One region of the Enterobacter sp. QK-SA4 genome, then DNA from elsewhere that is predicted to be linked to it. Evidence: predicted binding sites of a transcription regulator. Region 1 holds the regulator's gene; each other region holds the start of a gene.
What was found. Region 1 encodes PhoB, which activates phosphate uptake and scavenging genes when phosphate is short. Its sites were predicted from a motif close to CTGTCATAAAACTGNCNNAT; they were not measured.
Positions count from the first base shown of each region.

Region 1 (10,713 bases):
GGAACTCCTTATGTAATGATTTTGCGTGACAGGTGATGAGCGTGGCCCCTATAGTGAATTTTTATCTAAAAATATAAGGGCCAGTTCATGCTTCAAAGTAACGAATACTTTTCCGGTAAAGTGAAATCCATTGGTTTTACCAGCAGCAGCACTGGCCGCGCCAGTGTCGGCGTTATGGCGGAAGGGGAATACACCTTTGGCACGGCGGAAGCTGAAGAAATGACGGTCGTCAGCGGGGCGCTGAACGTCTTACTGCCGGGTGAAACGGAATGGAAAGTTTACGCTGCCGGGCAAGTTTTCAACGTCCCTGGCCACAGCGAGTTCCATTTGCAGGTTGCTGAACCTACCTCTTATCTGTGCCGCTACCTGAAATAAAAAATAAGCCGGGTGGCGCTAACGCTTACCCGGCCTGCGTTTTGCCTGTTATCTCTGCGCTTCGCCGCCGAGACCTTCCACCAGATTCTGAATCAACGCGGCCAGCTCGCCGGTCATCAGGATAAAGTCCGCGTCAAAGCGCTGGGCGTAATCTTCCCTGTCGATATCTTCGTTCTGATCGCGCAGCTCGTCGCAGAACTTCAGACGTTTCACGGAGCCGTCGTCGCACATCACGAACTGGATGCGCTGCTGCCAGTCGAGCGCCAGTTTAGTGACCACTTTACCCGCTTCGATGTGTACAGCGATCTCGTCGCTCACCAGATCCTGCTTCTTCGCGCGGATCACGCCGCCATCTTCCAGCAGGGCTTTCAGCTCGGCTTCATCAAGGATCTGGAAACCCTGAGCCGCAGCGCCGCTGCGTACCCATTCGGTCAGCGTCAGCTCGATCGGCGTTTCCAGCGCCAGCGGAACGACCGGTAAAGATCCGATGCTTTTACGCAGCAGGGCCAGCGTATCTTCTGCTTTCTTGGCGCTGGCGCAGTCCACCATGATCAGCCCGTTGACGGTGTCGATCCACATCATGGTCTGGCTGAAGCGGCTGAAGGCGCGCGGCAGCAGGGAGTGCAGCACTTCGTCTTTCAGCGAATCTTTTTCGGTCTTTTTCAGCTTGCGGCCCTGTTCGGCTTCCAGCTTGAAAATTTTCGCTTCGAGCGCCTGCTTAACCACCGGCGTCGGCAGGATTTTCTCTTCTTTACGGGCGCAGACGATGATTTGACCCGTGCTGCTGGCGTGGGTCAGTGCATCGCTTTGTGAACCCATTGGCGGAACCCAGCCGGTTTTCGCCATATCCTGGCTACCGCAAGGGGAAAAGGTATAAGCGGCTAACTGTTTTTCCATCTCTTCTGCACGCAGCGAAACGTCGCGGCTGAGACGGTAAACCATCAAATTTTTGAACCACAGCATGATAATTTCCACGGCCTTGTCGTTAAATCAGCGGGCATGATAACGAATTGTCGCATCGCTTGCATTGCTAATCGGGAAGCGTGCTTCTACTCTGTTGATAATCAAAATAATGAGGAGAGTCTTGTGCGTATTGGGATCGATTTGGGCGGCACCAAAACAGAAGTCATCGCACTGAGCGAGCAGGGGGAGCAGCTGTTCCGCCACCGTTTACCGACACCGCGCGATGATTATCACCAGACTATCGAGACGATTGCCAGCCTGGTTGAGATGGCAGAGCAGGCGACAGGGCAAACCGGCAGCGTCGGGATGGGGATCCCGGGGTCGATCTCGCCGTATACCGGGGTGGTTAAAAATGCCAACTCCACCTGGCTCAACGGTCAGCCGTTTGACAAAGATTTGAGCCAACGTCTGAACCGGGAAGTGCGTCTGGCCAACGACGCCAACTGTCTGGCGGTCTCTGAGGCCATCGACGGCGCGGCGGCCGGTGCCCAGACCGTGTTTGCAGTGATCATTGGTACCGGCTGCGGAGCGGGCGTGGCGTTCGGCGGGCGTGCCCATATCGGCGGCAACGGCACGGCAGGCGAGTGGGGACACAACCCGCTGCCGTGGATGGATGAAGACGAGCTTAAATACCGCGCTGAAGTGCCGTGCTACTGCGGAAAGCAGGGCTGTATTGAGACGTTTATCTCCGGCACCGGTTTTGCGACCGATTACCACCGCTTAAGCGGCCAGCCGTTAAAGGGCAACGAAATCATGCGTCTGGTCGAAGAACAGGATCCGGTCGCCGAACTGGCCCTTAGCCGCTACGAAATGCGGCTGGCGAAATCCCTGGCGCACGTGGTGAATATTCTCGATCCGGACGTGATTGTGCTCGGCGGCGGCATGAGCAACGTTGACCGGCTGTACGCCACGGTTCCGAACCTTGTCAAACAGTGGGTCTTCGGCGGCGAGTGTGAAACCCCGATCCGCAAAGCTGTCCACGGTGACTCCAGCGGCGTGCGCGGCGCGGCGTGGCTGTGGCCGGAATAAAAGCAAATAATGTTTATTCCCTCTCCCTGTGGGAGAGGGCCAGGGTGAGGGCACCAGACCGCACCGATCCCCATTTATTCCACCGCAAACACCTTATCCAGCCTGCTGTACCCCAGCCCGTTGATCTTCTTCACCTTGATCTGCACCGGAATGCGCTCTTTCATCGCCTCAACGTGGCTGATCACGCCGATGGTTTTCCCGGTGGCGTTCAGCGCGTCGAGCGCATCCAGCGCGGTATCCAGCGTTTCACTGTCGAGCGTGCCGAACCCTTCATCCAGGAACAGCGAATCGATCCGCGTTTTATGACTCACCAGATCGGAAAGCGCCAGCGCCAGCGCCAGGCTGACCAGGAAGCTCTCGCCGCCGGAGAGGGTGCGGGTATCGCGGACCGCATCCGCCTGCCACGTATCCACCACTTCCAGCTCCAGCGCGTCGCTGGCCTTACGCTGCAATAAATAACGCCCGTGCAGACGGTTAAGCTGCTGGTTAGCAAGCCAGACAAGATTGTCCAGCGTCAGCCCCTGGGCGAACTTACGGAACTTGTCGCCGGTGCTGGAGCCGATCAGTGCGTTCAGGTACCCCCAGTCATCCGCCTGGCGCGCGGCCTCTTCAATTTGCTGCATCAACGCCAGCTGGTGCTGCCGGTTATCGCTGTCCTGCTTAAGCTGCTGACGGATCTCGCCCTGATGCGTGGTGTTCTCGCGCAGCTGTTGCGCCAGCTGCTGCAGCTGGATTTGCAGCGTGGATAGATCGGCGTCGAGCCCTTGCGGCCTCTGCGCCAGATGAGACTGCAGCTGTTGGTTCGCTTGCCCGCACAGCGCCGCGGCCTGCTGTATCTGGTTTTCCAGCGACTGCTTTCGCTGTTCGAGGTGGCGAATGGCATCGTCATCCAGCAGGGCGGCAAGAAACGCGTCCCGATCGGCAAAGCAGCTCGCGGAGAGCGCCGCGGTGAACTGCGTCTGCGACTGCTGCAGGCGCTCTCGCTCCAGCGCTTCCTGCTGCTGTTGCGCCCTCAGCTGGCTTTGCAGCGACACGCATTCGTCGTGGATGGCGCGCCAGTTATCAGGAATAACCGGTTCGGCGTCTTCGCTGTTCGTTGCCGGAAGCGCGTCGAGCAGTGGCTTCAGGGCGTTTATACGTTCCTGAAGCACGCCGTGCTGCGTTTGTTTCTCCTGCCACTGCGCGAATTCAGCTTCACGGGCCTGAAGCCAGGCGGCTTCCTGACTCTCTTCAGGTGCGTTAAGTGAGAGCGCGAGCAGGGCATGCTCCAGCGCCTGCCGCGTGGCCGCCAGCTGCTGCTGATACTGCCGCTCCTGCGTTTCCTGTTCGCTCAGTTGGTTCTGCAGGGTGAGACGCTGACTGAGCTGATAAAGCTGGCGCTCGTAATGTTCCTGTTCGTTCAACCATGGCGCGATATCGTCCTGAATATTCAAGGTAATGTTCAGGGACGTGCAGGCCGCCACCCACTCTTTAGTGAGCGCTTGCTCTTCCTGAGAAAGCGTCTGGGCGTCGTCTGTCTCGCGCTGGATCTGCTGCGTCAGGGCATTTACCTGCCCCAGCACCAGCAGCCCTTCCTCTTTAAGGGCGGCGACCTCTTTTTCCAGGTCATCACGGCGGCGCTGGTTATCCGTCAGCTCAAGCGACTGGTATTGCGCAACGGCGGGATGCTCGCTGGAGCCGCACAGCGGACAGGGTTTGCCGGCCTCAAGCTGCGAACGATAATGTTCCAGCTTTTTGATCGTCGCTTCGGTTTCGCAGAGGGCCTTGAGGTCCAGATAGTGCTGGTGTTTCTCTTTGTACTGCTGGCGACGCAGCGTCAGCGTTTCATTGAGTTTGTTTTGTTCGGCCTGGGCCTTCAGCACGCTTTCACCGCTCTGGCGCAGGCGCTTTTGCAGCGGCTGATAGCGGGCATGCAGCGACGTCAGCCGCTGACGCAGCGTGCGTGACCGGGACTGCTGCTCCATAGCCGCGCTGACCTCATCTGCCGTCAGCGTCAGCGAATTTTCCGGCATCTCAGCCAGCCTGTTGCGTAATTCCCCCATCCGCGCAGCAAGCGAGGCTAACTGCGTTTTGTCGCGGTTAAGCTGAGAGAACTGGGCACGCCAGCCGGCAATCTCCTGCCCCAGCAGGCGATAGCGTTCGTGCTCCGCCAGCCACTGCGCCAGCGCCGTCAGTTCGGTCTGAAGCTGCTCATGATTCCGCTGGGCGGTATGACGGATCCGCGCGCGCAGCGCGGTTTTGGCTTGTAAGCGAGTATTTACTTCAATAATTCGCTGCTGGGTTTGCGCCAGGCGCGCGGTTTGCTCCTGCTGGTGCTCCCAAAGCGGTCGAAGCTGGGCGGCGGGCAGAGCAAGCTGGAGCTTTGCCAGCTCTGGCGCAGCGTTCGTCAGCGCCTGCTGCGCCTGCTGCTGCATCGCGGTGACGCGCTGCTGCTCAAGCACGAGCTCATCATGGCGCGTAAGCCACTGAAAATCTTTCTGTTGGCTTTGCTGCTGAACCAGCAGGGTTTTCTCTTCGTCAGTAAGCACCTGCAAACTTTGCTGCAACTGCTGCTGTTGCTCTTCGCTCAACAGCACGACGCCCGCCGCCTGCGCCTCGCACTTTTCAAGCACGCTGCGGGCGGCTTTGTGTTTCTCAAACACCATGGCGGAAATCTGGCCGTAGATCTCGGTGCCGGTCAGCTCCTCCAGCAGCTCGGCGCGATCGCTCGGCTTGGCATTAAGGAAGGCGGCAAACTGCCCCTGTGAGAGCAGCATGGAGCGGGTGAAGCGGCCATAGTCCAGCCCGGTGAGCGCGGCGGTTTGCTCCAGTTTATCCGTCACTTTGTCGGCCAGGATTTTGCCATCTTCGCAGCGCGCCAGCTCCACGCGCGGCGCCTGCAGGTTTCCGTCCGGCTGGTTGCGCGCGCGGTTCTGGCTCCAGAATGCGCGATAGGCGGTGCCTTTTACCTCGAACTCCACTTCCGCCAGGCACTCGGCGGTGTCGCGCGTCATCAGGTCGTTTTGCGCCTGAGAAACCTTCTGCAGGCGTGGCGTTTCGTGATAAAGCGCCAGACAGATGGCGTCAAGCAGGGTGGTTTTACCTGCCCCGGTTGCGCCGGTGATGGCAAACAGACCGTTGCTGGCAAACGGCTCCGCGGTAAAGTCAATTTTCCACTCGCCCTTGAGGGAGTTGAGATTTTTCAGACGCAGGCTCAAAATTTTCATGCGTTTTCTTCCTCATCATTGAGCGCATGCAGGGTATGGCTGAACAGTTCGCTGAGTCTTGCGCGCTTCGCGTCGTCAATTTCCTCCTGCGAGAGCCTGCGTTCAAACACCTCTTCAACCCGCAGTTCACTGAGCGTTTCGCGTTGAGCGCTTAACAGAATTTTCTCTCGCTGCTCGCGGCTGCGGCGTACCAGTAAGACTTCGACGGGTAAATCTTCCGTCAGCGCCTGAATTTTTCGCTGCATATCGTGCAGGTAGTCGTCGGTGGTGATTTCGATATCCAGCCAGATGGGCGGGTTAAGCGCTGTTCCGCGCCACTGCTCAAGCTGGGCGGTAATGGCGTCAAGATCGCCCTTCAGCACCGCCAGAGGCTGGGTGACGGGCACCTCCAGCGTCTCGACGGCGTGAAGTTTTCCTTCGGAGAAGCTCACCAGATGGACGGATTTGGCCTTGCCCGTTTCGTCAAAGCTGAGCGAAATTGGCGAGCCGCAGTAGCGGATGTGCTCGCTGCCGCCGACGATCTGAGCCCGGTGTATGTGCCCGAGCGCAATGTAGTCGGCTGGCGGGAAGTTCTGCGCCGGAAAGGCATCCAGCGTGCCGATATAGATGTCACGTACCGCGTCACTTTTACTGGCCCCGACGGTGGTGAGATGCCCCGTCGCAATCACCGGAATCGGCTGGTCGCCGCGCAGGGCGCAGGCATCGGCGTGCTGCTGGTGATAATAGTCGGTGATGGCCTGTAATAGATGCTGCTGCTTTTCCGCACCCGACAGCCCCGCCTGGCTTTGCACGATGTCGCGCGGCCGTAAAAAGGGAATGGGGCACAGCACCGCCCCCGGCGTGCCGTCGCGTTTTTTCAGGATCTGCGGGGCGTGCCCGGCGCTGGCGACGACGGTGGTATTGAGAAATGCCAGGATGTCGCGGGATTCATTGAGCGTCGCGACGGAATCATGGTTGCCGGCGACAATCACCAGATGACAGCCGGTTTGCTGCAAATTCACCACGAAGCGGTTGTACAGTTCACGCGCATAACTGGGGGGTGAGCCGGTATCAAAGATGTCACCCGCCACAATAATCGCGTCCACCTCGTGCGTCCGGGCCGTTTCCAGCAGCCAGTTCAGGAAGGCTTCATGTTCAGCCGCACGGCTTTTGCTGTAAAAATTTTGACCCAGATGCCAGTCCGAGGTGTGAAGTATGCGCATAGCTGATCCGTGGCAAAAAAGAGAAAGCAGGATTATAAACGTTCAGAGACGGGAAAATAACCGCTGTAATAAAACAACGGTTTGCCCCTTATCGTGGTACTGTTTTTCATAAATCTGTCATAAATCTGACGCATAATGGCGCCGAATTACAAACTTGTAACTTAAATAAGATAAGACAGGGCAAAGTATGGCGAGACGTATTCTGGTCGTAGAAGATGAAGCTCCAATTCGTGAAATGGTGTGCTTCGTGCTCGAGCAAAACGGCTTCCAGCCGGTTGAAGCGGAAGATTATGACAGCGCAGTGAACCAGCTGAATGAACCCTGGCCCGATCTGATTCTGCTGGACTGGATGTTGCCCGGCGGCTCCGGACTGCAGTTTATCAAACACCTGAAGCGTGAAGCGCTGACCCGCGACATCCCGGTTGTGATGCTCACGGCGCGCGGAGAAGAAGAGGATCGCGTGCGCGGTCTGGAGACCGGCGCGGACGATTACATTACAAAACCGTTCTCCCCAAAAGAGCTGGTTGCCCGCATTAAAGCCGTGATGCGCCGTATTTCGCCGATGGCGGTGGAAGAGGTGATTGAGATGCAGGGGCTGAGCCTTGACCCCACCTCACACCGCGTCATGACCGGTGAAAATCCTCTCGACATGGGGCCTACCGAATTTAAACTCCTGCACTTCTTTATGACCCACCCGGAACGCGTTTACAGCCGCGAGCAGTTGCTGAATAACGTCTGGGGAACTAACGTGTATGTCGAAGACCGGACGGTTGACGTACATATTCGCCGCCTGCGAAAAGCACTGGAACTGAGCGGCCACGATCGCATGGTGCAGACGGTCCGCGGCACGGGTTATCGTTTTTCTACCCGTTTCTGAACAATGACAGGAGTGTGACGCGTGCTGGAACGTCTGTCATGGAAAAGGCTCGTCTTTGAACTGATCTTATGCTGTATTCCGGCCTTCCTTCTGGGGGCCTTTCTTGGACACCTGCCGTGGTTTCTGCTGGCGTCGGTCACCGGGCTGCTGATCTGGCATTTCTGGAACCTGCTGCGCCTCTCCTGGTGGCTGTGGGTTGACCGAAGTATGACGCCGCCGCCGGGAAGCGGCAGCTGGGAGCCGCTGCTGTACGGTCTGCATCAGATGCAGATGCGTAATAAAAAGCGTCGCCGCGAGCTGGGAAGCCTGATTAAGCGTTTTCGCAGCGGTGCAGAGTCGCTGCCGGATGCCGTTATTCTGACGACCGAAGAAGGGACGATCTTCTGGTGTAACGGCCTTGCGCAACAGCTGCTGGGCCTGCGCTGGCCCGACGACAATGGCCAGAATATCCTCAACCTTCTACGCTATCCCGAATTTACGCTGTATCTGAAAAAGCGTGATTTTACCCGCCCGCACAATCTGAAGCTCAATAATGGTCGCCATCTGGAAATCCGCGTGATGCCCTACAGCGATAAGCAGTGGCTGATGGTGGCGCGCGATGTCACCCAGATGCACCAGCTGGAAGGGGCGCGTCGCAACTTCTTCGCCAACGTCAGTCACGAACTGCGTACCCCGCTGACCGTGCTTCAGGGATACCTGGAGATGATGCAGGAGCAAACGCTGGAAGGCGCGCCGCGTGAAAAAGCGCTGCACACCATGCGCGAGCAAACGCACCGGATGGAAGGGCTGGTGAAGCAGCTGCTGACGCTCTCGAAGATTGAAGCGGCGCCAACGCTCGCGCTAAATGACACCATTGATGTGCCGATGATGCTGCGGGTCGTTGAGCGTGAAGCGCAGACGCTAAGCCACAAAAAGCATCACCTGGCCTTTGAGGTCGACAATACGCTGAAGGTGCTGGGCAGCGAAGATGAACTGCGTAGCGCCATTTCCAACCTGGTGTATAACGCGGTGAATCATACGCCGGAGGGGACGAATATCGTGGTGCGCTGGCATCATGCCCCAACGGGGGCTGAGTTTAGCGTGGAAGACAACGGGCCGGGAATTGCGCCTGAGCATATTCCGCGCCTGACCGAGCGCTTTTACCGTGTGGATAAAGCGCGATCCCGGCAGACTGGCGGAAGCGGTCTGGGGCTGGCAATTGTGAAACACGCGGTGAATCACCATGAAAGCCGTCTCGATATTCAGAGTACGCTGGGTAAAGGAACCCGCTTCAGTTTCGTTATTCCGGAACGATTAATTGCCAAAAAGATCGCCTGACGGCAGGCGTGTCATTTTACCTTTCCACGGGTCAGCGTCTGCTGGCCCGTTTGCTTTGCAGTCAAGCGAAACGCGGATGAATTTTATACGGCTGACTGTTTTTTGTTCGCATGATTAGCCATGGGTTTTTCTTATAAATAGCGTATTGTTCTGAGGTGTATTTTCATGATGGCATATTGTTCTGGTTTTGCGATCCCACCTTGCCTTTAAACGTTATAAGCGTTTAAATTGCGCCCCAGATACTGTCAGACCGACTGTATTTGCGTGGTAAATCGAAAAACTATTCTTCTCCACGCCAGGACGGGAGCATTTCCCGCTGAAATTGAGCAAATTTTCGGCTGTATCGTCCCGTCAGGGAAATCGAAAATCTCAATGTTTTCAACACCACATCCACAGGCAGTAAGGTTTTATGACCCATCACTTAAAATCGCGTGACATCATCGCGCTGGGCTTTATGACATTTGCGCTGTTCGTTGGCGCAGGCAACATCATTTTCCCTCCAATGGTTGGCTTACAGGCGGGTGAACACGTCTGGACCGCCGCGTTTGGTTTCCTGATTACTGCCGTGGGTCTGCCGGTTCTGACCGTCGTTGCGCTGGCGAAAGTCGGCGGCGGTGTGGATAGCCTCAGCACCCCGATTGGCAAAGTGGCGGGCGTTCTGCTGGCAACCGTCTGCTATCTCGCCGTTGGCCCGCTGTTTGCGACCCCGCGTACGGCAACCGTTTCCTTCGAAGTGGGTATTGCTCCCCTGACCGGTGACGGCGCGATGCCGCTGTTTATCTACAGCCTGATCTACTTCGCGATCGTGATTCTGGTTTCCCTCTATCCGGGAAAACTGCTGGATACCGTGGGTAACTTCCTGGCTCCGCTGAAAATTGTGGCGCTGATTGTTCTGGCGGTAGCGGCCATCGTCTGGCCAGCGGGCCCGATTAGCGACGCGATGGACGCCTATAAAAACGCCGCGTTCTCTAACGGCTTTGTGAACGGCTACCTGACGATGGATACGCTGGGCGCCATGGTGTTTGGTATCGTTATTGTTAACGCCGCGCGTTCCCGCGGTGTGACCGAAGCGCGTCTGCTGACCCGCTATACCATCTGGGCCGGTCTGATGGCTGGCGTAGGGCTGACGCTGCTCTATCTGGCGCTGTTCCGTCTGGGCTCCGACAGCGCCATGCTGGTTGAGCAGAACGCCAACGGTGCGGCTATCCTGCACGCCTACGTTCAGCACACCTTTGGCGGTGCGGGCAGTATGCTGCTGGCAGCGCTGATTTTCCTGGCGTGTCTGGTGACGGCGGTTGGCCTGACCTGCGCCTGCGCAGAGTTCTTTGCACAGTATCTGCCGCTCTCTTACCGCACCCTGGTGTTTATCCTCGGCATCTTCTCTATGGCGGTGTCCAACCTCGGTCTGAGCCACCTGATTCAGGTCTCGATTCCGGTGCTGACGGCGATTTATCCGCCGTGTATCGTGCTGGTCGTGCTGAGCTTTACTCGCCCGTGGTGGAACAACTCTTCACGAATTATTGCGCCAGCCATGTTTATCAGCCTGATTTTTGGTATCCTTGACGGGATTAAAGCATCAGCTTTCGCGCACATACTGCCGGCATGGACACAGCGTCTGCCGCTGTCCGAGCAGGGGCTGGCCTGGCTGATGCCTACCGTTGTTGCACTGGTTCTGGCGATTATCTGGGACCGTGCTGCAGGGCGTCAGGTCGCATCGAACGCTCATTAATCAACGGCAACAAAC
Region 1 covers NZ_JBXFXH010000007.1:3,741,228-3,751,940, reverse strand. Annotated here, with positions in the region: gene AC1VYI_RS19720 (AroM family protein) at 1-16, shown strand, start outside; gene ppnP (pyrimidine/purine nucleoside phosphorylase) at 88-375, shown strand; gene rdgC (recombination-associated protein RdgC) at 424-1,338, opposite strand; gene mak (fructokinase) at 1,462-2,367, shown strand; gene sbcC (exonuclease subunit SbcC) at 2,442-5,573, opposite strand; gene sbcD (exonuclease subunit SbcD) at 5,570-6,775, opposite strand; gene phoB (phosphate response regulator transcription factor PhoB) at 6,963-7,652, shown strand; gene phoR (phosphate regulon sensor histidine kinase PhoR) at 7,674-8,969, shown strand; gene brnQ (branched-chain amino acid transporter carrier protein BrnQ) at 9,379-10,698, shown strand.

Region 2 (10,713 bases), 2.3 Mb from region 1:
GCGGCGACGAAGATCGAGCAGGCTTGTGACCGTCAGGCTCTCCACCGCGTACTGCACCTCACCGGCGGTGACGGCTTCGCACTCGCATACCAGGCTGCGGCTCAGGCGTCCTTCACCGAGCCACTGCGGCGTTCTGTCGCCGTGGCGGTAAATCGCGGATCCGCGCAGCGGCGCGGGCAGGGAGATGATTTTTTGCAGCGTTTTTTCGGTGGACTGACGCGAGCCGGGCAGCGGCTGGTCTGCCGTCACGCATGTTTCGGTATTCCCCAGCTTGCGGCAGACGGCATCGGTCGCCCACTCGGCCATCAGGCGGTAGGTCATCAGCTTGCCGCCGGTGATGGTGATAAACCCGTCCATGCCGTCGCGCTCGGCGTGATCGAGCAGCACGATTCCCCGGCTGACGTTACGTCCGCTCGGGTCGTTGTCGCTGGCAACCAGCGGACGCACGCCCGCGTAGGCGCGCAGAATACGCGTCTGCGCCATCACCGGGGCCAGTTTTTCCCCTTCGCGCAGCAGGACGTCGACCTCTTCGGCGGTCACGCGGTTGTAGTCAATCTCGCTGTAATCCACGTGGGTTGAGGTGGTACCGATTAACGAAATGGTGTCGCCCGGCACCAGGATATCGGCATCGGACGGCTTGCGGCAGCGGTTAATCACGTGGTTATTAATGCGGTGGTCGAGGATCAGCAGCGAGCCTTTCGCCGGGAACATGCGCACCGACAGGTCCGCGTATTCCGCGATGCGCTGCCCCCAGATCCCCGCCGCGTTGACCACCACGGCGGCATACAGCTCGCTGTGTTCGTTGTACTGCGTATCAAGGATCCGCACGCCGCAGATACGATTCCCCTCGCGGATAAGCCCGGTCACTTCGTGCCCGGTCAGGATGCGCGCGCCATGCTCGCGGGCGTCCAGCATATTGGCGGCCGTCAGGCGGAAGGGGTCAACGGTGCCGTCAGGCACTTTCACCGCGCCGATAAGCGCCGGGTTAACCGACGGTTCCAGTCGCCGCGCCAGCGCCGGGTCCATGGCCTCAGCCTGAATGCCCGCCGCAGTGCAGGCGGTAATAAAGGTGTCCTGAAAGGCGAGATCATCTTCGGGAAGAGTAATAAAGAGGCCGTTGGTTGGCTCAATGCAGTGGCGGGCGATACGCTTGAGGATCTGGTTTTCAGCAATACATTCGCGTGCGGATTCACCGTCGGTGACCGCATACCGCGCGCCGCTGTGCAGCAGGCCGTGGTTACGCCCGGTTGCGCCCGTGGCGATATCGTGGCGCTCCAGCAGCGTGACGCTCAAGCCGCGAAGGGCGCAGTCGCGTGCGATCCCGGCGCCGGTTGCGCCACCGCCAATGATTATCACATCGCTGTGGCGAGGATCGTGAATGGTCATTGTTTACCCTCTATGTTCGTTTTTTTATCATTTAGCCATATCAATAGTGTGGTTTGTTTGATTTCGAACATAAACGCGCGAAATTCGAAAGTGAAACGTGATTTCATGCGCTTTTTTGCGCATTCTGACATATTTCTGTAACAATCTGTGCGTTGATTCACAGTAACAATCACCGTGATTTCTTAACATCCCCGCCTCTGGAATTCAGGTGCGAGCCACCTGCCCATTCAATTCAAGGCCACGGAGGCTGTTATGCTCAGTATCTTCAAACCTGCGCCGCACAGGGCGCGTCTGCCAGAGGCAGAAATTGATCCGCTATACCGCCGTCTGCGCTGGCAAATTTTCCTGGGAATTTTCTTCGGGTACGCGGCGTACTACCTTGTACGTAAAAACTTCGCGCTCGCCATGCCGTATCTGGTGGAGCAGGGCTTCTCCCGCGGCGATCTGGGTTTCGCGCTGTCGGGGATCTCAATCGCCTACGGTTTTTCCAAATTCATCATGGGTTCCGTGTCGGATCGCTCGAATCCGCGCGTGTTCCTGCCCGCCGGCCTGATCCTGGCGGCCGCGGTCATGCTGTTCATGGGCTTTGTGCCGTGGGCGACGTCCAGTATTGCGATTATGTTCGTGCTGCTGTTCCTCTGCGGCTGGTTCCAGGGGATGGGGTGGCCGCCGTGCGGACGTACCATGGTGCACTGGTGGTCGCAGAAGGAACGCGGCGGCATCGTGTCGGTGTGGAACTGCGCGCATAACGTGGGCGGCGGTATTCCGCCGCTGCTGTTCCTGCTGGGGATGGCCTGGTTCAACGACTGGCACGCGGCGCTCTATATGCCTGCCTTTGGCGCCATTCTGGTGGCGATTATTGCCTTCGCCCTGATGCGCGATACGCCGCAGTCCTGCGGCCTGCCGCCGATTGAAGAGTACAAAAACGATTATCCAGATGATTACAGCAAGGAGCACGAAGAAGAGCTGACCGCCAAACAGATCTTCATGAAGTACGTGCTGCCGAACAAGCTGCTGTGGTACATCGCGGTGGCAAACGTGTTCGTTTACCTGCTGCGCTACGGCATCCTCGACTGGTCGCCAACCTACCTGAAAGAGGTTAAGCACTTCGCGCTGGATAAGTCTTCCTGGGCCTATTTCCTGTATGAATATGCCGGGATCCCGGGCACGCTGCTTTGCGGCTGGATGTCGGACAAAGTGTTTAAAGGCAACCGCGGGGCGACGGGCGTGTTCTTTATGACCCTGGTCACCATCGCGACCGTCGTTTACTGGCTCAACCCGCCGGGCAACCCATCAGTAGACATGGCCTGCATGATCGTTATCGGCTTCCTGATTTATGGTCCGGTAATGCTGATCGGCCTGCACGCGCTGGAGCTGGCGCCGAAAAAAGCGGCGGGCACGGCGGCAGGCTTTACCGGCCTGTTCGGCTACCTCGGCGGTTCGGTCGCGGCGAGCGCCATTGTGGGCTACACCGTTGACTTCTTCGGCTGGGACGGCGGCTTTATGGTGATGATCGGCGGCAGCGTGCTGGCGGTACTGCTGCTCATTGTGGTCATGATCGGTGAGAAACGTCACCACGCGGAAGTGCTGGCGCGTCGTCAATAAGGAGCATTGCGATGAAATTATCTTACGTAACAACCGGCCTGCTGCTGGCGGGCCTGATGACAGGCTCCGCGCTGGCGGCGGATAAAATCGTTATCGCCCACCGCGGCGCCAGCGGCTATCTGCCGGAGCATACGCTCCCGGCGAAAGCGATGGCCTATGCCCAGGGCGCGGATTATCTGGAGCAGGATCTGGTGATGACCAAGGACGACCAGCTGGTCGTACTGCATGACCACTACCTGGACCGCGTGACGGACGTGGCGGAGCGTTTCCCGGACCGCGCGCGAAAAGATGGCCGCTACTATGCCATTGATTTCACCCTGGCGGAGATCCGTTCCCTGAAGTTTACCGAAGGCTTCGAGATCGAAAACGGCAAGAGGGTGCAGGTCTATCCGGGACGTTTCCCGATGGGCAAATCTGACTTCCGGATCCATACCTTCCAGGAAGAGATTGAGTTTGTTCAGGGGCTGAACCACTCAACCGGTAAAAATATCGGCATCTACCCGGAGATCAAAGCGCCGTGGTTCCACCATCAGGAAGGCAAAGACATTGCCGCGAAGACGCTGGAGGTGCTGAAACAGTACGGCTACACCAGCAAGAAGGACAAAGTCTACCTGCAGTGCTTTGACGCCGCCGAGCTGAAGCGCATCAAAACCGAGCTGGAGCCGAAGATGGGGATGAACCTCAATCTGGTGCAGCTGATTGCCTATACCGACTGGAATGAAACCCAGGAGAAGCAGCCGGACGGCAAGTGGGTGAACTATAACTACGACTGGATGTTTAAGCCGGGCGCGATGAAGCAGATTGCGCAGTACGCCGACGGCATCGGGCCGGATTACCACATGCTGGTGGCGGAAGGCTCAGCGCCGGGCCACGTGAAGCTGACGGCGATGGTGAAAGAGGCGCACGCCAGCAGGATGCAGGTACATCCGTATACCGTGCGTGCAGACCAGCTGCCGCCGTATGCCACGGACGTGAATCAGCTTTATGAGGTGTTGTATAACCAGGCGGGCGTGGACGGACTGTTTACGGATTTCCCGGATAAAGCGGTCGAATTCATTCACCGGAAGTAGGTTTGGCAGGTCGGGTAAGGCGAAGCCGCCACCCGACAATCTGGCTCTGCGGCCTGATGCCCTCACCCTAACCCTCTCCCACCGGGAGAGGGGATAAGGACAACATCACATCTCGATCTCTATATCGCCTTTTGCCCGGCAGCAGCAGGGCAAAATTTCCCCTTCGTTGATAAAGGCCAGCGGCTCGGTCAGCCAGTCCACCTGGCCGGCGACCAGGCGGCAGCGGCAGGAGCCGCAGTAGCCGGAACGACACTGGTACTCTACTTCTACCTGATGCGCCTCAAGCGCCACCAGCAGAGAAGGGTGCTCCTCCCGACACAGCACCTCAGTGCCGGAAAGACTTAACGTGACGCGTGACATCAGAGCTGGAAGTTGCTCAGGTCGTCGGTGTTGACTTCAGAATCAATCTGACCGACCAGATAAGAGCTGACTTCCACTTCCTGCGGCGCAACCTGCACGTTATCGGACACCAGCCAGGTGTTGATCCACGGAATCGGGTTAGAGCGCGTCTGGAATGGCAGGTCAAGACCGACGGCCTGCATGCGGATGTTGGTGATGTACTCAACGTACTGGCACAGGATGTCTTTATTCAGGCCAATCATGGAGCCGTCGCGGAACAGGTAGTCGGCCCACTCTTTCTCCTGCTGAGCCGCCAGCACGAACAGGTCGTAGCACTCCTGCTTGCACTCTTCGGCGATTTCCGCCATCTCCGGATCGTCCGTACCGCTGCGCAGCAGGTTCAGCATGTGCTGGGTACCGGTCAGGTGCAGGGCTTCATCGCGGGCGATCAGACGGATGATTTTGGCGTTGCCTTCCATCAGCTTGCGCTCGGCAAAGGCGAAGGAGCAGGCGAAGCTCACGTAGAAGCGGATCGCTTCCAGCGCGTTGACGCTCATCAGGCACAGGTAAAGCTGTTTTTTCAGCGCGCGCAGGTTCACGGTGATGGTTTTACCGTTCACGTTGTGCGTACCTTCGCCCAGCAGATGCCAGTAGCTGGTCATCTCGATCAGCTCGTCGTAGTAATGGGCAATGCCTTCCGCGCGCTTCTGGATCTGCTCGTTGGTGACGATATCGTCAAACACCACCGCCGGATCGTTCACGATGTTGCGGATGATGTGGGTGTAAGAGCGGGAGTGGATAGTCTCGGAGAACGCCCAGGTTTCCACCCAGGTTTCCAGCTCCGGAATGGAGATCAGCGGCAGCAGCGCCACGTTCGGGCTACGACCCTGAATGGAGTCCAGCAGCGTCTGGTACTTCAGGTTGCTGATGAAGATATGTTTTTCGTGATCCGGCAGCGACTGGTAGTCAATACGGTCGCGGGAGACGTCCACTTCTTCCGGGCGCCAGAAGAAGGAGAGTTGCTTTTCAATCAGCTTTTCGAAGATGTCATATTTTTGCTGATCGTAGCGTGCCACGTTGACCGGCTGGCCGAAGAACATCGGCTCTTTGAGCTGGTCGTTTTTCGTCTGTGAAAAGGTGGTATATGCCATGAGTGTGTCCTGTCTTACGAAATAAAGGCGGGGATATCCCCGCCCTTCATTAGATCTTACATGCGCCGCTTTCGCAGCCATCGTCCTGAATTGACGGTACCATGTCGTCCTGCGCGTCTTCCGCACCGTCACGGGTGTTGTGATAGTACAGGGTTTTCACGCCAAATTTGTAGGCGGTGAGCAGGTCTTTCAGCAATTGCTGCATCGGTACCTTGCCGGACGGGAAGCGCGTCGGGTCATAGTTGGTATTGGCAGAGATCGACTGGTCGATAAACTTCTGCATGATACCCACCAGCTGCAGGTAGCCGTCGTTGTTTGGCATTTCCCACAGCAGCTCGTAGTTGTTGCCCAGCGTTTCGTAGTCCGGTACCACCTGACGCAGCACGCCGTCTTTCGACGCTTTGATGCTGACGTGGCCGCGCGGCGGTTCAATACCGTTGGTGGCGTTAGAGATCTGCGAAGAGGTCTCGGACGGCATCAGGGCAGAGAGCGTAGAGTTACGCAAGCCGTGGGTCTTGATGGACTCGCGCAGGCCTTCCCAATCGAGATGCAGCGGCTCGCTGACGATCGCATCCAGGTCTTTCTTGTAGGTGTCGATTGGCAGAATGCCTTTCGCGTAGGTGGTTTCGTTGAACCACGGGCACGCGCCTTGCTCTTTCGCCAGCTCGTTAGAGGCTTTCATCAGGTAGTACTGAATCGCTTCGAACGTCTGGTGCGTCAGATTGTTAGCGCTGCCGTCGGAGTAACGCTTGCCGTTTTTCGCCAGCCAGTAGGCGAAGTTGATCACGCCGATACCCAGGGTACGGCGGCCCATCGCACCGCGTTTAGCGGCCGGGATCGGGTAATCCTGGTAGTCCAGCAGGGCGTCGAGCGCGCGAACCGCCAGCACGGCCAGCTCTTCCAGCTCGTCCAGGCTCTTAATCGCGCCCAGGTTGAACGCGGACAGCGTACACAGCGCGATTTCGCCGTTTTCGTCGTTCACGTCTTCCAGCGGTTTGGTCGGCAGGGCGATCTCCAGGCACAGGTTAGACTGGCGCACTGGCGCAACTACTGGATCAAACGGGCTGTGGGTGTTGCAGTGGTCCACGTTCTGGATGTAAATACGGCCGGTAGAGGCGCGTTCCTGCATCATCAGAGAGAACAGGTCTACCGCCTTCACGCGCTGCTTACGGATGCTGTCGTCTTTTTCGTATTTGGTGTACAGACGCTCGAACTCGTCCTGATCGGCAAAGAACGCGTCATACAGGCCCGGAACGTCGGACGGGCTGAACAGCGTAATGTCTTCGCCTTTCAGCAGACGGGTGTACATCAGCTTGTTGATCTGCACGCCGTAGTCCATGTGACGCACGCGGTTGCCTTCCACGCCGCGGTTGTTTTTCAGGACCAGCAGGCTTTCCACTTCCAGGTGCCACATCGGGTAGAACAGGGTCGCAGCACCGCCGCGCACGCCGCCCTGAGAGCAGGATTTTACGGCCGTCTGGAAGTGTTTATAGAACGGGATACAGCCGGTGTGGAACGCTTCACCGCCGCGAATCGGGCTGCCCAGCGCACGGATGCGACCGGCGTTGATGCCGATACCGGCACGCTGGGAGACGTATTTCACGATGGCGCTGGAGGTGGCGTTGATGGAATCCAGGCTGTCCCCACACTCGATCAGTACGCAGGAGCTGAACTGACGGGTTGGAGTACGCACGCCAGACATGATTGGCGTCGGCAGAGAAATCTTGAACGTGGATACCGCATCGTAGAAACGCTTCACGTATTCCAGACGGGTGTCACGCGGGTAGTTAGAGAACAGGCAGGCGGCCACCAGAATATAGAGGAACTGGGCGCTTTCGTAGATCTCACCGGTTACACGGTTCTGAACCAGGTATTTGCCTTCGAGCTGCTTCACCGCCGCGTAGGAGAAGTTCATGTCGCGCCAGTGATCGATAAACCCGTTCATCTGCTCGAACTCTTCTTCCGTATAGTCTTCCAGCAGATGCGTGTCGTATTTGCCCAGCTCAACCATTTTCACCACGTGATCGTAAAGCTTCGGCGGCTCAAACTGACCGTAGGCTTTTTTACGCAGATGGAAAATCGCCAGACGTGCAGCGAGGTACTGATAATCCGGTGCTTCGCGGGAGATGAGGTCTGCCGCTGCTTTAATGATCGTTTCGTGGATATCAGACGTTTTGATGCCGTCGTAGAACTGAATGTGAGAACGCAGTTCAACCTGGGAGATAGATACGTTGTTCAGTCCTTCTGCTGCCCAGTCGAGAACTCGATGGATTTTGTCCAGATTGATACGCTCGGTAGTACCGTCGCGCTTTGTCACCAGCAGACTCTGATTCATGTGGGTTTTACCTGTCCGTGAAATAAAAAATATCCCCCGTTTATCCACAGATCCGTCTTGTGACTAACTCTGTGGATAAATACTACATGTAGGGGGTTTGCGATAAGAAAAACGCTATATGGTGAGTATTCTAGTATCGAATCTTTTCAGCACAAGGGTTGATTTTGGCGTTAAATTGAGGTTGTGAAAGGGTAAAAAAGGCTAAGTCCTCGTACCGTAAGGCCTGGAAGACATGTCAATAATTAAGAAAAAAAATTCAAAATTTGATCGAGTGCTGATTTCTTCAACGGGAGGTCAGAATTGCGCAACATGATGTCGCGCAATCTTTATAAGAATAACGAATGACGTTAGTCGTTTTTGGCGGTTGTGTGCAACATATAGTTAACATCAACGCCCGGTGCGAGTTTGAATTTATTGGTTAGCGGATTGTAGTGCAGGCCGGTGATGTGCTGCTCTTTGAGCCACGTCTGGTCAACCCAGCTTAACAGCTCCGCAGGCTTGATGAATTTCTTCACGTCGTGCGTCCCTTTCGGCACCATGCGCAGCACATACTCCGCGCCGACAACGGCCATCAGCCAGGCTTTACCGTTGCGGTTGATGGTTGAGAAGAAGACCTGGCCGCCCGGCTTCACCAGTTTTGCACAGGCATGTACCACCGACTGCGGATCGGGTACGTGCTCCAGCATCTCCATGCAGGTCACCACATCGTACTGATGGGCGTGTTTTGCCGCGTGCTCTTCCACGGTTTCCTGCACGTATTCCACCTGTATGCCGGACTCCAGCGCGTGAAGGCGGGCAACCTGGAGCGGTTCAAAGCCCATATCCAGGCCCGTAACATTCGCCCCTTCGCGCGCCATGCTCTCAGCCAGGATGCCGCCGCCGCAGCCGACGTCGAGCACTTTCTTACCGAACAGACCGCCGGAACGCTCCGCGATATAGCCCAGACGCAGCGGGTTAATGCGATGCAGCGGTTTGAACTCACCTTCGAGATCCCACCAGCGGGACGCCACCGCTTCAAATTTGGCAATCTCTTCGTGGTCAACGTTGTGAGCCACCGGGGATTTTTCGGCATTCATGGGCGCTTTTACTCCTTATTTAGCAAGACAAAGGAGTATATCAGGCAATCCCCGTGAATAAAGCGTATAGGTTTACCTCAATCACCTCGGCTGTGTTATAATTTGCGACCTTTGAATCCGGGATACAGTAGAGGGATAGCGGTTAGATGAGCGACCTTGCGAGAGAAATTACACCGGTTAACATCGAGGAAGAGCTGAAGAGCTCCTATCTGGACTATGCGATGTCGGTCATTGTTGGCCGTGCGCTGCCGGACGTCCGCGATGGCCTTAAGCCGGTACACCGTCGCGTACTATACGCCATGAACGTATTGGGCAATGACTGGAATAAAGCCTATAAAAAATCTGCCCGCGTCGTCGGTGACGTCATCGGTAAATATCACCCGCATGGTGATACCGCCGTTTATGACACCATCGTTCGTATGGCGCAGCCATTCTCCTTGCGTTACATGCTGGTAGATGGTCAGGGTAACTTTGGTTCAGTCGACGGCGACTCCGCTGCGGCGATGCGTTATACGGAAATCCGTATGTCGAAAATCGCTCATGAGCTGATGGCCGACCTGGAAAAAGAGACCGTTGATTTCGTCGATAACTACGACGGCACCGAGCGCATCCCAGATGTGATGCCAACCAAGATCCCGAACCTGTTGGTTAACGGTTCGTCCGGTATCGCGGTCGGTATGGCAACCAACATTCCGCCGCACAATATCACCGAGGTGATCAACGGCTGCCTGGCCTATATCGACGATGAAGACATCAGCATTGAAGGGCTGATGGAACACATCCCGGGTCCGGACTTCCCAACGGCGGCGATCATCAACGGTCGTCGCGGTATTGAAGAAGCGTACCGCACCGGCCGCGGCAAGATTTACATCCGTGCCCGCGCCGAAGTGGAAGCGGACGCTAAAACCGGCCGTGAAACCATCATTGTTCACGAGATCCCGTATCAGGTGAACAAAGCGCGTCTGATTGAAAAAATCGCCGAGCTGGTAAAAGAAAAACGTGTTGAAGGCATCAGCGCGCTGCGTGACGAGTCTGACAAAGACGGTATGCGCATCGTGATTGAGATCAAACGCGACGCGGTGGGTGAGGTTGTGCTGAACAACCTGTACTCCCAGACTCAGCTTCAGGTCTCCTTCGGTATCAACATGGTTGCGCTGCACCATGGTCAGCCGAAGATCATGAACCTGAAAGAGATCCTGAGCGCGTTCGTGCGTCACCGCCGTGAAGTGGTGACCCGCCGTACCATCTTCGAACTGCGCAAAGCGCGCGACCGTGCGCACATCCTTGAAGCGCTGGCGGTTGCGCTGGCCAACATCGACCCGATCATCGAACTGATCCGTCGTGCGCCAACCCCGGCGGAAGCGAAAGCAGCCCTGGTTTCCCGTCCGTGGGATCTGGGTAACGTTGCCGCGATGCTGGAACGTGCGGGCGATGACGCAGCGCGTCCAGAGTGGCTGGAACCTGAATTCGGCGTGCGTGACGGTCAGTATTACCTGACTGAACAGCAGGCTCAGGCGATTCTGGATCTGCGTCTGCAGAAACTGACCGGCCTTGAGCACGAAAAACTGCTCGACGAATACAAAGAGCTGCTGGAACAGATTGCTGAACTGCTGCATATCCTGGGCAGCGCAGAGCGTCTGATGGAAGTGATCCGTGAAGAGCTGGAGCTGGTCCGCGACCAGTTCGGCGATGCGCGTCGCACCGAAATCACCGCGAACAGCTCTGATATCAACATTGAAGATCTGATCAAC
Region 2 covers NZ_JBXFXH010000007.1:1,490,881-1,501,593, forward strand. Annotated here, with positions in the region: gene glpA (anaerobic glycerol-3-phosphate dehydrogenase subunit A) at 1-1,386, opposite strand, end outside; gene glpT (glycerol-3-phosphate transporter) at 1,639-2,991, shown strand; gene glpQ (glycerophosphodiester phosphodiesterase) at 3,003-4,061, shown strand; gene yfaE (class I ribonucleotide reductase maintenance protein YfaE) at 4,167-4,421, opposite strand; gene nrdB (class Ia ribonucleoside-diphosphate reductase subunit beta) at 4,421-5,551, opposite strand; gene nrdA (class 1a ribonucleoside-diphosphate reductase subunit alpha) at 5,601-7,886, opposite strand; gene ubiG (bifunctional 2-polyprenyl-6-hydroxyphenol methylase/3-demethylubiquinol 3-O-methyltransferase UbiG) at 8,234-8,962, opposite strand; gene gyrA (DNA topoisomerase (ATP-hydrolyzing) subunit A) at 9,109-10,713, shown strand, end outside.
Region 2: a site for PhoB is predicted at 1,511-1,530, ahead of glpT (glycerol-3-phosphate transporter). Genes of this name have one in related genera too.

Region 3 (10,713 bases), 390 kb from region 1:
GATGAAGTCCAGATACAGCGTCAGCGCGCCCAGAATCGCGTATTTGCGCAGGTTTGAACTGTCGCGTACGTCGATCTGCTCGCCGATGTTTTTCAGCTTCTGGGTGTCATACGCCGTCAACCCAACGAAGATCACCACCCCGATGTAGGTCACGGCCCACATCAGCGCGTCGCTCTTCAGCCACAGGTTCACCAGCGACGCCAGCACAATCCCAATCAGCCCCATAAACAGCATGCTGCCGAAGCCGCTCAGATCGCGTTTGGTGGTATAACCGTAGAGACTCATCGCACCGAACATCCCGCCCGCCACCACGAAGGTGCTGGCGATGGAGGAGTAGGTGTAAACGATGAAAATACTGGAAAGCGTCAGCCCGGTTAGCGCCGAATAGAGCATAAACAGCGTGGTCGCCATTCCGGCACTCAGCTTTTGCACCAGACCAGAAAGCACAAATACCAGCGCCAGCTGCGCGATAATCAGCCCAAAGAAGGTAATTTTGCTCGAGAAGATAAACATCATCAGTTCAGGCGTGTTCGCCGCATACCACGCGATAAACGCGGTAAGCAGCAGGCCAACCGTCATCCAGCCGTACACCTGAGCCATATACGTCTGCAGGCCGCTACGGGTCTGCTGTACTATTGAATCGGAACGCGGAAATCGGTCCATGATTCACTCCTGATTAAGATTAAGTAGACACACACGTTAAGATTAACACATCCACGTAAACCGACTACCAACGGCTGGCGGCTTGTTTATCGCTGTCGCGAGATTCTACCCAGCGGTCACCTTCCGGCGTGGCCTCGCGCTTCCAGAACGGCGCTTTGGTTTTGAGGTAATCCATAATGAACTCCCCTGCCGCAAACGCGCTGCTGCGGTGCGCGCTGGTCACCCCGACGAAGACAATATCCTCGCCAGGCCACATCTCGCCGATGCGGTGAATAACCGTGACCCGGCCAAGCGGCCACCGGCCCCGTGCCTCGTTAACAATCTCCGTCAGCGATTTCTCGGTCATCCCCGGATAGTGCTCCAGCGTCAGTGCCTTCACGCTGTCACCGAGATTGTGGTTGCGCACCTTGCCGGTGAAGGTGACGACCGCGCCGTCTTCATCGCGTTCCGCCAGCCAGCTGTATTCGGTCCCCACGTTAAAACGCTCGGGACTCACCAGAATTCGGGTTTCAGCCATCTTAGCCTCCCGTAACCGGCGGGAAGAAGGCCACTTCATCCCCTGCGTTCAGCGGATGGGTGAATTCCACCAGCGTCTGGTTAACGGCGGCCAGCAGCTTGCCTTCGTCCAGCGCCAGCGCCCAGCGGTCGCTTTGTGCCGCCAGATGCGCGCGCAGGTCCGCGACGTTTTCGAAGGACGCGTCCAGCGTCAGGCTATCGGTGTTCACCAGCTCGCGCACCTGCGCAAAAAAGAGCACCTTAATCATGGCTATCCACCTTAAAATCACCGGATTTGCCGCCGCTTTTTGCCAGCAGGCGAACCGGGCCAATCACCATATCTTTCTGCACCGCTTTGCACATGTCGTAGATGGTCAGCGCGGCAACTGAGGCCGCCGTCAGCGCCTCCATCTCCACGCCGGTTTTGCCGGTTAAGCGGCAAAGTGACTCAATGCGCACGCGATTATGCTCCGGCTGTGCCTGCAGGTTCACTTCCACTTTGCTCAGCATCAGCGGATGGCACAGCGGAATTAAGTCCCAGGTGCGCTTGGCGGCCTGAATCCCCGCGATGCGCGCGGTGGCAAAGACGTCGCCCTTATGGTGGCTGCCGTCGATAATCATCGCCAGCGTTTCCGGCAGCATAGTGACAAACGCTTCCGCGCGCGCCTCGCGCACCGTTTCGGCTTTGGCGGAGACGTCCACCATATGCGCTTCGCCAGCGGCGTTAATGTGGGTCAGTTGTGACATAGCTTATTTCTTTAAATGGGGATGGAAATTACACGGACGGGTACGGGCGTCCAGCTGCGGGGCGATGATGTTTTCCCACGCGGTGCGGCAGGCTTTGGTCGAGCCCGGCATAGCGAAAATCAGGGTTTTGTTAGCCACCCCGGCAACGGCGCGCGACTGGAGCGTGGAGGTACCAATCTCTTCAAAGGAGAGCATGCGGAATACTTCGCCGAAGCCTTCTACCTCGCGGTCGAAAAGCGGGATCAGCGCTTCGGGGGCCTGATCGCCTGCGGTAAAACCGGTGCCGCCGGTGATCAGCACCACCTGCACCTCATCGCTGGCAATCCACTGCGAAACCTGAGCGCGAATGGCGTAGCGGTTCTCCTTCACGATCGCTTTATCGACGATGTGATGCCCCGCGTCATGGGCCGCCTCGCGCAGCCAGTGGCCAGAGGTATCATCCTCTTCGCCCCGGCGGTCGGAAACGGTAAGGATAGCAATGCGTGTCGGGATAAATTCTGCGCTTACCTGACTCATATTCTGATTCCTTCTTAAGCCTGATTACCCGCCGATATAAGACAGGTTCTGAGTAATACCGGTATTGCCCTGATGCAGGAAGTGGGTCTGTTTTTTATGCGTCAGCGCGTCAGAAATGCGTGCTTCAAGCGCGCCCTGCTGCGCATCATCTTCCAGCAGATCGCGAAGGTCCACGCCGCCGTCGCCGAACAGGCAAAGATGGAGCTTGCCAACGGAGGAGACGCGCAGGCGGTTGCAGCTGGCGCAGAAGTCTTTCTCATAGGGCATGATAAGCCCGATCTCACCTTCGTAATCCGGGTGGCAGAAGACCTGCGCCGGGCCGTCGCTGCGCTGGCGGATCTGGTGGATCCAGCCGCGTTTCAGCAGTTCGTCGCGCAGCACCATGCCGGAGATGTGATGGCGACGGAACAGCTCGCTGCCCTCGCCGGTTTCCATCAGCTCGATAAAACGCAGCTGAATGGGGCGGGATTGGATCCACGCCAGGAAGGTGTCCAGCTGATGGTGGTTTACATCGCGCATCAGCACCGTGTTGACTTTGACCTTCTCGAACCCGGCCGCAAATGCCGCGTCGATGCCGTCCATGACCTGCTGAAATTTATCCTGGCCGGTAATGGCGTGGAACTGACGGGCGTCCAGGCTATCGACGCTGACGTTGATCGCCGTCAGCCCCGCATCGCGCCAGTTCGCCACGTCGCGCGCCATGCGGTAACCGTTGGTGGTCACCGCAATCTGGCGGATACGTTCGTTTTCACGCACGGCGGCAATGATGTCGGGGAAATCGCGGCGCAGAGAGGGTTCGCCGCCGGTCAGACGCACTTTTTCGGTGCCGAGCTCAGAGAAGGCGCGCGTGACGCGGCGCACTTCATCCACGGAGAGAAAGCCGTTATTGGTGACGCTGCCCGGTTTGTAGCCATCGGGCAGGCAGTAGGCGCAACGGAAGTTGCACACATCGGTAATCGACAGACGTAAGTAATAAAACTTACGCGCGAAAGCATCAGTAAGTTGTGAAGCCATGTACACCTTTCCAGATCGGGAGGCACAGTCATTTCTTTCTGTACCCTGGTGGCAAATTCGCCACGGCCAGAGCGCCATATCTTTCGACACAGGCACAAGGGCTAGAGTGTATGTTTTCAATTTTGAAAACGTGGTTAGGGCGATAGTAGCGCGTAAATTCTCACGGCGCCATTATCGCCTTTCGCTATATAGTTACGTATATAGCGAATCAATCCTGCATTTTCGCTACAGAATACCTAAAAACCGCATTTTCACATTGATATACGTCATTTTGCATCGGGTGAGGCATCGTCTTTTAGGGGTAGTTAGGTTACTGTTACGCGATCGAACGTGATAAGGAATACGTATGCGCAATCGCACTTTTGCGGATCTTGACCGAGTGGTCGCTCTTGGCGGAGGACACGGCTTGGGCCGGGTTATGTCCTCTTTGTCGTCACTCGGCTCAAGGCTGACAGGGATAGTGACCACCACCGATAACGGCGGCTCAACCGGGCGCATTCGTCGTGCCGAAGGCGGCATTGCCTGGGGAGATATGCGCAACTGCCTGAACCAGTTAATTACCGAGCCGAGCGTCGCATCGGCGATGTTTGAGTACCGTTTTGGCGGTAATGGCGAACTTTCCGGGCATAACCTTGGAAATCTGATGTTAAAGGCATTGGATCACCTGAGCGTACGGCCTCTGGAAGCCATCAACTTAATCCGTAATCTGCTGAAAGTTGACGCATTCCTGATCCCCATGTCAGAACAACCGGTAGACTTGATGGCCATCGACGCCGAAGGGCATGAAGTTTACGGCGAGGTGAATATTGACCAGCTCATCCTGCCGCCCACGGAGTTAATGACCTATCCGAGCGTGCCCGCCACGCGAGAAGCGGTGGAGGCCATCGGAGAAGCGGATCTTATCCTGATCGGTCCGGGCAGTTTTTATACCAGCCTGATGCCCATTCTGCTGGTGAAAGAGCTGGCGCAGGCGCTGCGCCGCACCCCTGCCCCGATGGTTTACATCGGTAACCTGGGACGTGAACTGAGTCCGGCGGCGGCGAGCCTGTCGCTGGCAGATAAGCTTGAATTAATGGAGCAGTACGTCGGTAAAAAAATTATCGACGGCGTCGTGGTCGGACCGAAGGTGGATGTGTCGGGTATTGGCGACCGCGTGGTCGTGCAGGAGCCACTGGAAGCGAGTGATATTAAATATCGCCATGACCGTCACCTGCTGCGCGAGGCGCTGGAGAAGGCGATTCAGGCGCTGGGTTAGGTTCGTTTTGTGCGGCCTGATGCCCTCATAATAATGCCCGCACGGACGCCCCCCCTCCCTTGAGGGAGAGGGCTGAGGTGAAGGGGAACATACGACTCTGGTGGTCATTCCGTTCACTTTATGTTCCTTGCTACTCTGTAACGACATGGCCTGTGAACGTGCCAGGGTGGCTCAATCGCCACCACCCTGGCGACCCGGGCTCCCGGCGGTAAATCGCCGCTTCGCGGTGCCCTCGGCTTATTCCTTTCGGCTTATCGGGTAAGGGCGGAGGTAACGTCCCTGTAAAGCCCGCCCTCTCGGCGCATCCCTGCGCCTCGCCCCGGCCTGCAGGAAACACCTCAGCGATTTACAGCCGGACCAGAGCATCGCTGATAGCCTTCAATCGCTCTGAAACAACGTTATTGCTTCTGTTCAAAAATTACTGGGGATCCCTCTCCCACGGGGAGAGGGAGAAAACAACGCTTTACTCACGATGCCGCGATGAAAAGATCCCGCAGCTGATGAAGCTGGTCGCGGATCTGCGCCGCTTCTTCGAACTCCAGGTTCTGCGCGTGCTGCATCATCTGCCCTTCCAGCTCGTGGATTTTCTGCTGCAGCGCTTTCGGCGTCAGCACGACGGTATCCTCTTCCACCACTGAACGCGCCTTGCCGCGACCTTTCGCTTTGGTTTTGGCAATGTTCTGACCCAGCGCCAGAATATCCACCACCTTCTTGTTCAGCCCCTGCGGGGTAATGCCGTGCTCTTCGTTGTAGCGCTGCTGTTTCTCGCGGCGGCGCTCCGTTTCGCCAATCGCTTTCGCCATCGACGGGGTGATTTTGTCACCGTACAGAATCGCTTTCCCGTTGACGTTACGCGCGGCACGGCCGATGGTCTGGATCAGGGAGCGTTCAGAACGCAGGAAACCCTCTTTGTCCGCATCCAGAATCGCCACCAGCGAGACTTCCGGCATGTCCAGACCTTCTCGCAGCAGGTTGATCCCCACCAGCACGTCAAACTCGCCCAGACGCAGATCGCGGATAATCTCCATGCGCTCCACGGTGTCGATATCCGAATGCAGATAGCGCACCTTCTCGCCGTGCTCTTCGAGATACTCGGTGAGGTCTTCCGCCATACGCTTGGTGAGCGTGGTCACCAGCACGCGCTCGTTGATGGCGGAACGGGCGCGGATCTCTGAGAGCAGATCGTCCACCTGCGTAGCCACTGGACGAACTTCAATAATCGGGTCGAGCAATCCGGTCGGACGCACAACCTGATCGACAACGTCTTCACCGGATTTCTCCAGCTCGTAGTTGCCCGGCGTGGCCGAGACGTAAATGGTTTGCGGCGCTAATGCCTCAAATTCTTCAAACTTCATCGGACGGTTATCCAGCGCTGACGGCAGGCGGAACCCGTACTCTACCAGCGTCTCTTTACGCGCCCGATCACCGCGGTACATCCCGCCGATCTGCGGGATCGTGACGTGGGATTCGTCGATCACCAGCAAACCGTCTGCCGGAAGGTAGTCAAACAGCGTCGGCGGCGGCTCGCCCGGCCCGCGCCCGGAGAGGAAGCGCGAGTAGTTTTCAATGCCGGAGCAATAGCCCAGCTCGTTCATCATCTCAAGGTCAAACTGGGTACGCTGGCTCAGGCGCTGCTCTTCCAGCAGCTTATTGTTCGCCAGCAGCACCTTACGGCGCTCGGCCAGCTCCACTTTGATCTCTTCCATCGCCTGCACGATACGCTCGCGCGGCGTCACGTAGTGCGTTTTCGGGTAGATGGTGAAGCGCTGGATCACTGATTCAATGTGTCCGGTCAGCGGGTCGAAGAGCGACAGGCGTTCAACCTCTTCGTCAAACAGCTCGACGCGCAGCGCCATATCGTCCGATTCCGCCGGGAAGATGTCGATCACCTCACCGCGTACGCGGAAGGTGCCGCGCTGGAACGCCTGATCGTTACGGGCATACTGCAGCTCCGCCAGACGACGAACGATGGCGCGCTGGTCGATGATCATCCCCTGCGTCAGGTGCAGCATCATCTTGAGATAGAGATCCGGATCGCCCAGACCGTAGATCGCGGAAACCGACGCGACGACGACCACATCGCGACGCTCCAGAAGCGCCTTCGTGGCCGACAGACGCATCTGTTCGATGTGTTCGTTCACCGAGGCATCCTTCTCGATGAAGGTGTCAGAGCTCGGTACGTAGGCTTCAGGCTGGTAGTAATCGTAGTAGGAGACGAAATACTCCACCGCGTTTTCCGGGAAGAACTCTTTCATCTCGCCGTAAAGCTGCGCGGCCAGGGTTTTGTTGGGTGCCAGCACCATCGTTGGGCGCTGGAGATCCGCAATCACGTTGGCGATGGTGAACGTTTTACCCGAGCCGGTTACCCCCAGCAGCGTCTGGTGCGCCAGCCCGTCTTCCAGCCCCTCTTCCAGACGACGGATCGCCTCAGGCTGATCGCCAGATGGACGGAAAGCAGAATTCAATTTGAACGGTTTACTCATGGGCGACAACCTGATGACGTTATAAGCGGCAGGTGAGTAATTTTACTCGTTGTTGCCAGGAATGCCAGTAAAAAACACTGGATGAAAAACCAGTAGCATGTCAGGATATTTAGCATAGCGCCTGAATGATTAGCGCGATAGCGGCCAAAATTTGGACTGTGACAATATAAAACACCAGTCAGGTCAGGTTATCCCCAGAACTTTTTCTTTTTTAACATTTGTCAAGCCAGGTAATGATAGTTTTGTGGCAACGGGTGACACTTTCATGACGGGAATTGCTTTTATCTAAGCAATTAAATAATAAACGATATTTTCTAAAGCCGCGTTTCGCGCCAATTTGGGCGTAAGCCGCGTCTTCTCTCGCTTATCGCGTGTTTTCTAACTCTAATGCACATGGTTATCCACAGGAATAGTGGATAACTGCTTCCAGCCCATGCAGACTGGCGCTCGGCAAATTCCCGGTTTTTCCCACGAGACCGCAGTAAAAAAATTTTATAGCTATTTTTTGATGATTAACAGTTGCGTCATTCATAACCAACCGATGGGATCTTGCTCACATTTTCATCATTTCGGGTTCTGCACCACAACTCACCACCTCCAGCACCGTCGATGTGCAATTCCCTTTTATCTCAGCCCCTCTCTGGTGACTTATTCCTAAAAAAGCCGTTTTTTTGAACACTTTTCGGTTTCTGGCAGGGGTTTTGCAGATTCAAACCCGAGCCTCACCTACACACATTTTTAAGGAGAAAAAGATGTTGAGTCTGCGTGCTGTGAATCAGTTTTACGGAAGCCAACATACGCTATGGAACGTGAATTTGGATTTTCCGCAAGGGATGTGTACAGGCGTCGTTGGCCTGCCGGGGATGGGGAAAACCACCCTCATGAATTGCATCGCCGGGAGAGTGCCCGTTGAAAGCGGCAGCATCATCTGGCACGAGGCGGGCGCGCCGCCGCGCGACTTGCTTAACCTGCCGCCAGAACAGCGCTCAGGACCGGGGATAGGCTATGTCCCGCAGGACAGGCGGATCTTCTCCCAGTTAACGATTGAGGAGAATCTGCATATCGCCATGCGGGCGATGGGGAAACCCAACCCGGAGGCGAAAAGTGACGTTTACGACCTGTTTCCGGCGCTCTACGCATTGCGTCAGGCCCGCGCCAACACGCTCTCTCCGGACGACCAGTACCAGCTGGCGCTGGCTAATGCGCTGGTGAACCGTCCGCACCTGCTGATCCTCGATGAGCCCCTGCACGGCGCAGGACACAGCTTCGCCCAGAAGCTGGGGCAGCTGCTGGTGCGCTTAAACCGGGAGTTAGGTATGACGGTGCTATTAGCGGAGCAGCAACTGTCGTTTATCCGCCGGGTTGCGGACCGCTTCTGCATGCTCTATCGCGGGCGTAACGTGGCGCAGGGCCACGTTAACGAGCTGGATGACGAGCTTATCGCGCACTGGATGTCGCGGAAAGCAAGACGCTGAGATCGAGATAACGCCCGGTGTCGGTATTTTCCACGCCGTCAGCAAGCCAGGGAATTTCCCCGAGGCACGGGGCGGGAAGTACGCGCCTGAGCGTCGCCAGATACTCCTGGTGTCGTTTCCCCGGCGCAACCACGTCGTTGGCTATCCAGCCCGCCAGCGTCAGCCCGGCCTGCTGTACGGCCTGCGCGGTCAACATGGCGTGATTGATGCAGCCCAGCCTGACGCCGACGACCAGAATGACGGGAAGCTGCTCGGCCTGCACCCAGTCAGCAAACGTCTGCGTGTCCGAAAGCGGCGTAAACCAGCCGCCTGCGCCTTCCACCAGCACCCAGTCGGCCTGGCTTTCCAGCGTCCGTAACCCGGCTGACAGCACGGTGAAATCAATCGGACGACCTTCGTCAGCGCTGATGATGTGCGGCGAGGTCGGCTCGGCAAAGGTGTACGGATTCACCGCTGAATAGGCAAGCTCACGCGTGCTGTTACGCTGGAGCGCCAGCGCGTCGGTATTGCGTAACCCTTCCGCCGTCATCTCGCTGCCGGAAGCAACCGGCTTATATCCGGCGGTGTTTTTCCCAAGCTTTCGCGCCGCCTGCAGCAGCGCCGAGCTGGCCACCGTTTTTCCCACTTCCGTATCCGTTCCGGTGACAAAATAACGTTCACTCACGTTCGATAATCCCATGAAAAAGTTGATAAGAGAGCGGGAAATGTCCCCGCTGCTGAGGCCAGGCCAGCTCCAGACGCTGCAGCTGGCCCCGGGTGAGCGGTTTTTTCTCCCGTCCGGCGTGCAGGTGCGTGGCGCCGATGCCCTTCAGCGAACGCATGGCGCTGAACGCATCGCCAAAATTGAGGGTGATGGTCTGCACCGTGCTGCGGTAGCGCCAGCCTGCCAGCGCCTGCGTCACCTGCTCATGCGATAAAAAGCGGTTAACGTGCGGCTGCTCATCCACCGCTTTCCACGCCTGATTTAGCTCCGGCAGCGAGCTTTCCAGCAGTGTGGTAAAGGCCACCTTCCCGCCCGGTCGCGCAACGCGATAAAGCTCGCGTAAGGCCTGCGGCAGGCTGCTGCACCACTGGACCGCCAGATGACTCCAGACCAGATCGAACTGCGCATCCGCCAGCGGGATCGCCTCGATATCCGCCAGCAGATAGCGATCCGCTGCCTGCCTCTGACGCGCCTCGTCGAGCATCTGGTCCGAGAGGTCGATAGCCGTCACCTGGCTTCCCGTCCCGCGCCAGTAGCTGCTGTTGCTGCCGGGACCACATCCGGCGTCCAGCACCTGCGGAAAACGGTTCTCGCCAAGCGCGGCCAGAAGCCCCTGCGCGCTCAAACGCTGCAGCTCATCGTGCTGCGAATAGCTCTGCGCGGCCCGACCAAATGCCGCCGCGACGGCCTGTTTATTCACCGGCGTCATGGAGCGCCTCCAGCAGCGTCTGGATATCCCGAGCCTCATGCGCCGCCGTCAGGGTTAAACGCAGCCGCGCGGTGCCCGGCGGGACCGTTGGCGGGCGAATGGCTGTAACCCACATGCCGCGCTCGCGCAGCGCCTGTGCCAGCGCCAGCGCGCGGCCGTTTTCGCCGACAATCACCGGCTGGATGGCGCTCTGCGAATCGGGGCTGTGGAAGGGCAGCGCCGCTAGCCCCTTGCGGAAGCGGGAGATATGCTCTGCCAGCCGCTGACGACGTTCATCCCCTTCCGCGCTGCGGATCACCGCCAGCGACGCAGACAGCGCCACTGCCTGTGCCGGGGGCATGCTGGTGCTGTAGATCAGGTGTCGGGCAAACTGCAGCAGATAGTCGGCGACGGACTCGCTGCACAGCACGGCGGCGCCGCTGACGCCAAAGCCTTTGCCGAAGGTGACGATCAGCAGCTCCGGCTTTACGTTTTGCTGATGCGCGCTGCCGCGACCTTCGCCACCCATTACGCCAATGCCGTGGGCATCGTCAACCAGCAGCCAGGCGTTTTGCCGCTTTGCGGCCTCGTGCAGCGCGGCAAGCGGCGCGCTGTCGCCGTCCATGCTGAACACCCCTTCGGTGACCGCCAGCTGCTGTCCGTCGCAGGGTTTA
Region 3 covers NZ_JBXFXH010000007.1:3,350,470-3,361,182, forward strand. Annotated here, with positions in the region: gene AC1VYI_RS17790 (Bax inhibitor-1/YccA family protein) at 1-663, opposite strand, end outside; gene moaE (molybdopterin synthase catalytic subunit MoaE) at 728-1,180, opposite strand; gene moaD (molybdopterin synthase sulfur carrier subunit) at 1,182-1,427, opposite strand; gene moaC (cyclic pyranopterin monophosphate synthase MoaC) at 1,420-1,905, opposite strand; gene moaB (molybdenum cofactor biosynthesis protein B) at 1,909-2,421, opposite strand; gene moaA (GTP 3',8-cyclase MoaA) at 2,446-3,435, opposite strand; molybdenum cofactor riboswitch at 3,423-3,556, opposite strand; gene yvcK (uridine diphosphate-N-acetylglucosamine-binding protein YvcK) at 3,782-4,690, shown strand; gene uvrB (excinuclease ABC subunit UvrB) at 5,158-7,173, opposite strand; gene AC1VYI_RS17830 (ABC transporter ATP-binding protein) at 7,926-8,648, shown strand; gene bioD (dethiobiotin synthase) at 8,611-9,312, opposite strand; gene bioC (malonyl-ACP O-methyltransferase BioC) at 9,305-10,060, opposite strand; gene bioF (8-amino-7-oxononanoate synthase) at 10,044-10,713, opposite strand, start outside.
Region 3: a site for PhoB is predicted at 7,405-7,424, ahead of uvrB (excinuclease ABC subunit UvrB). Genes of this name have one in related genera too.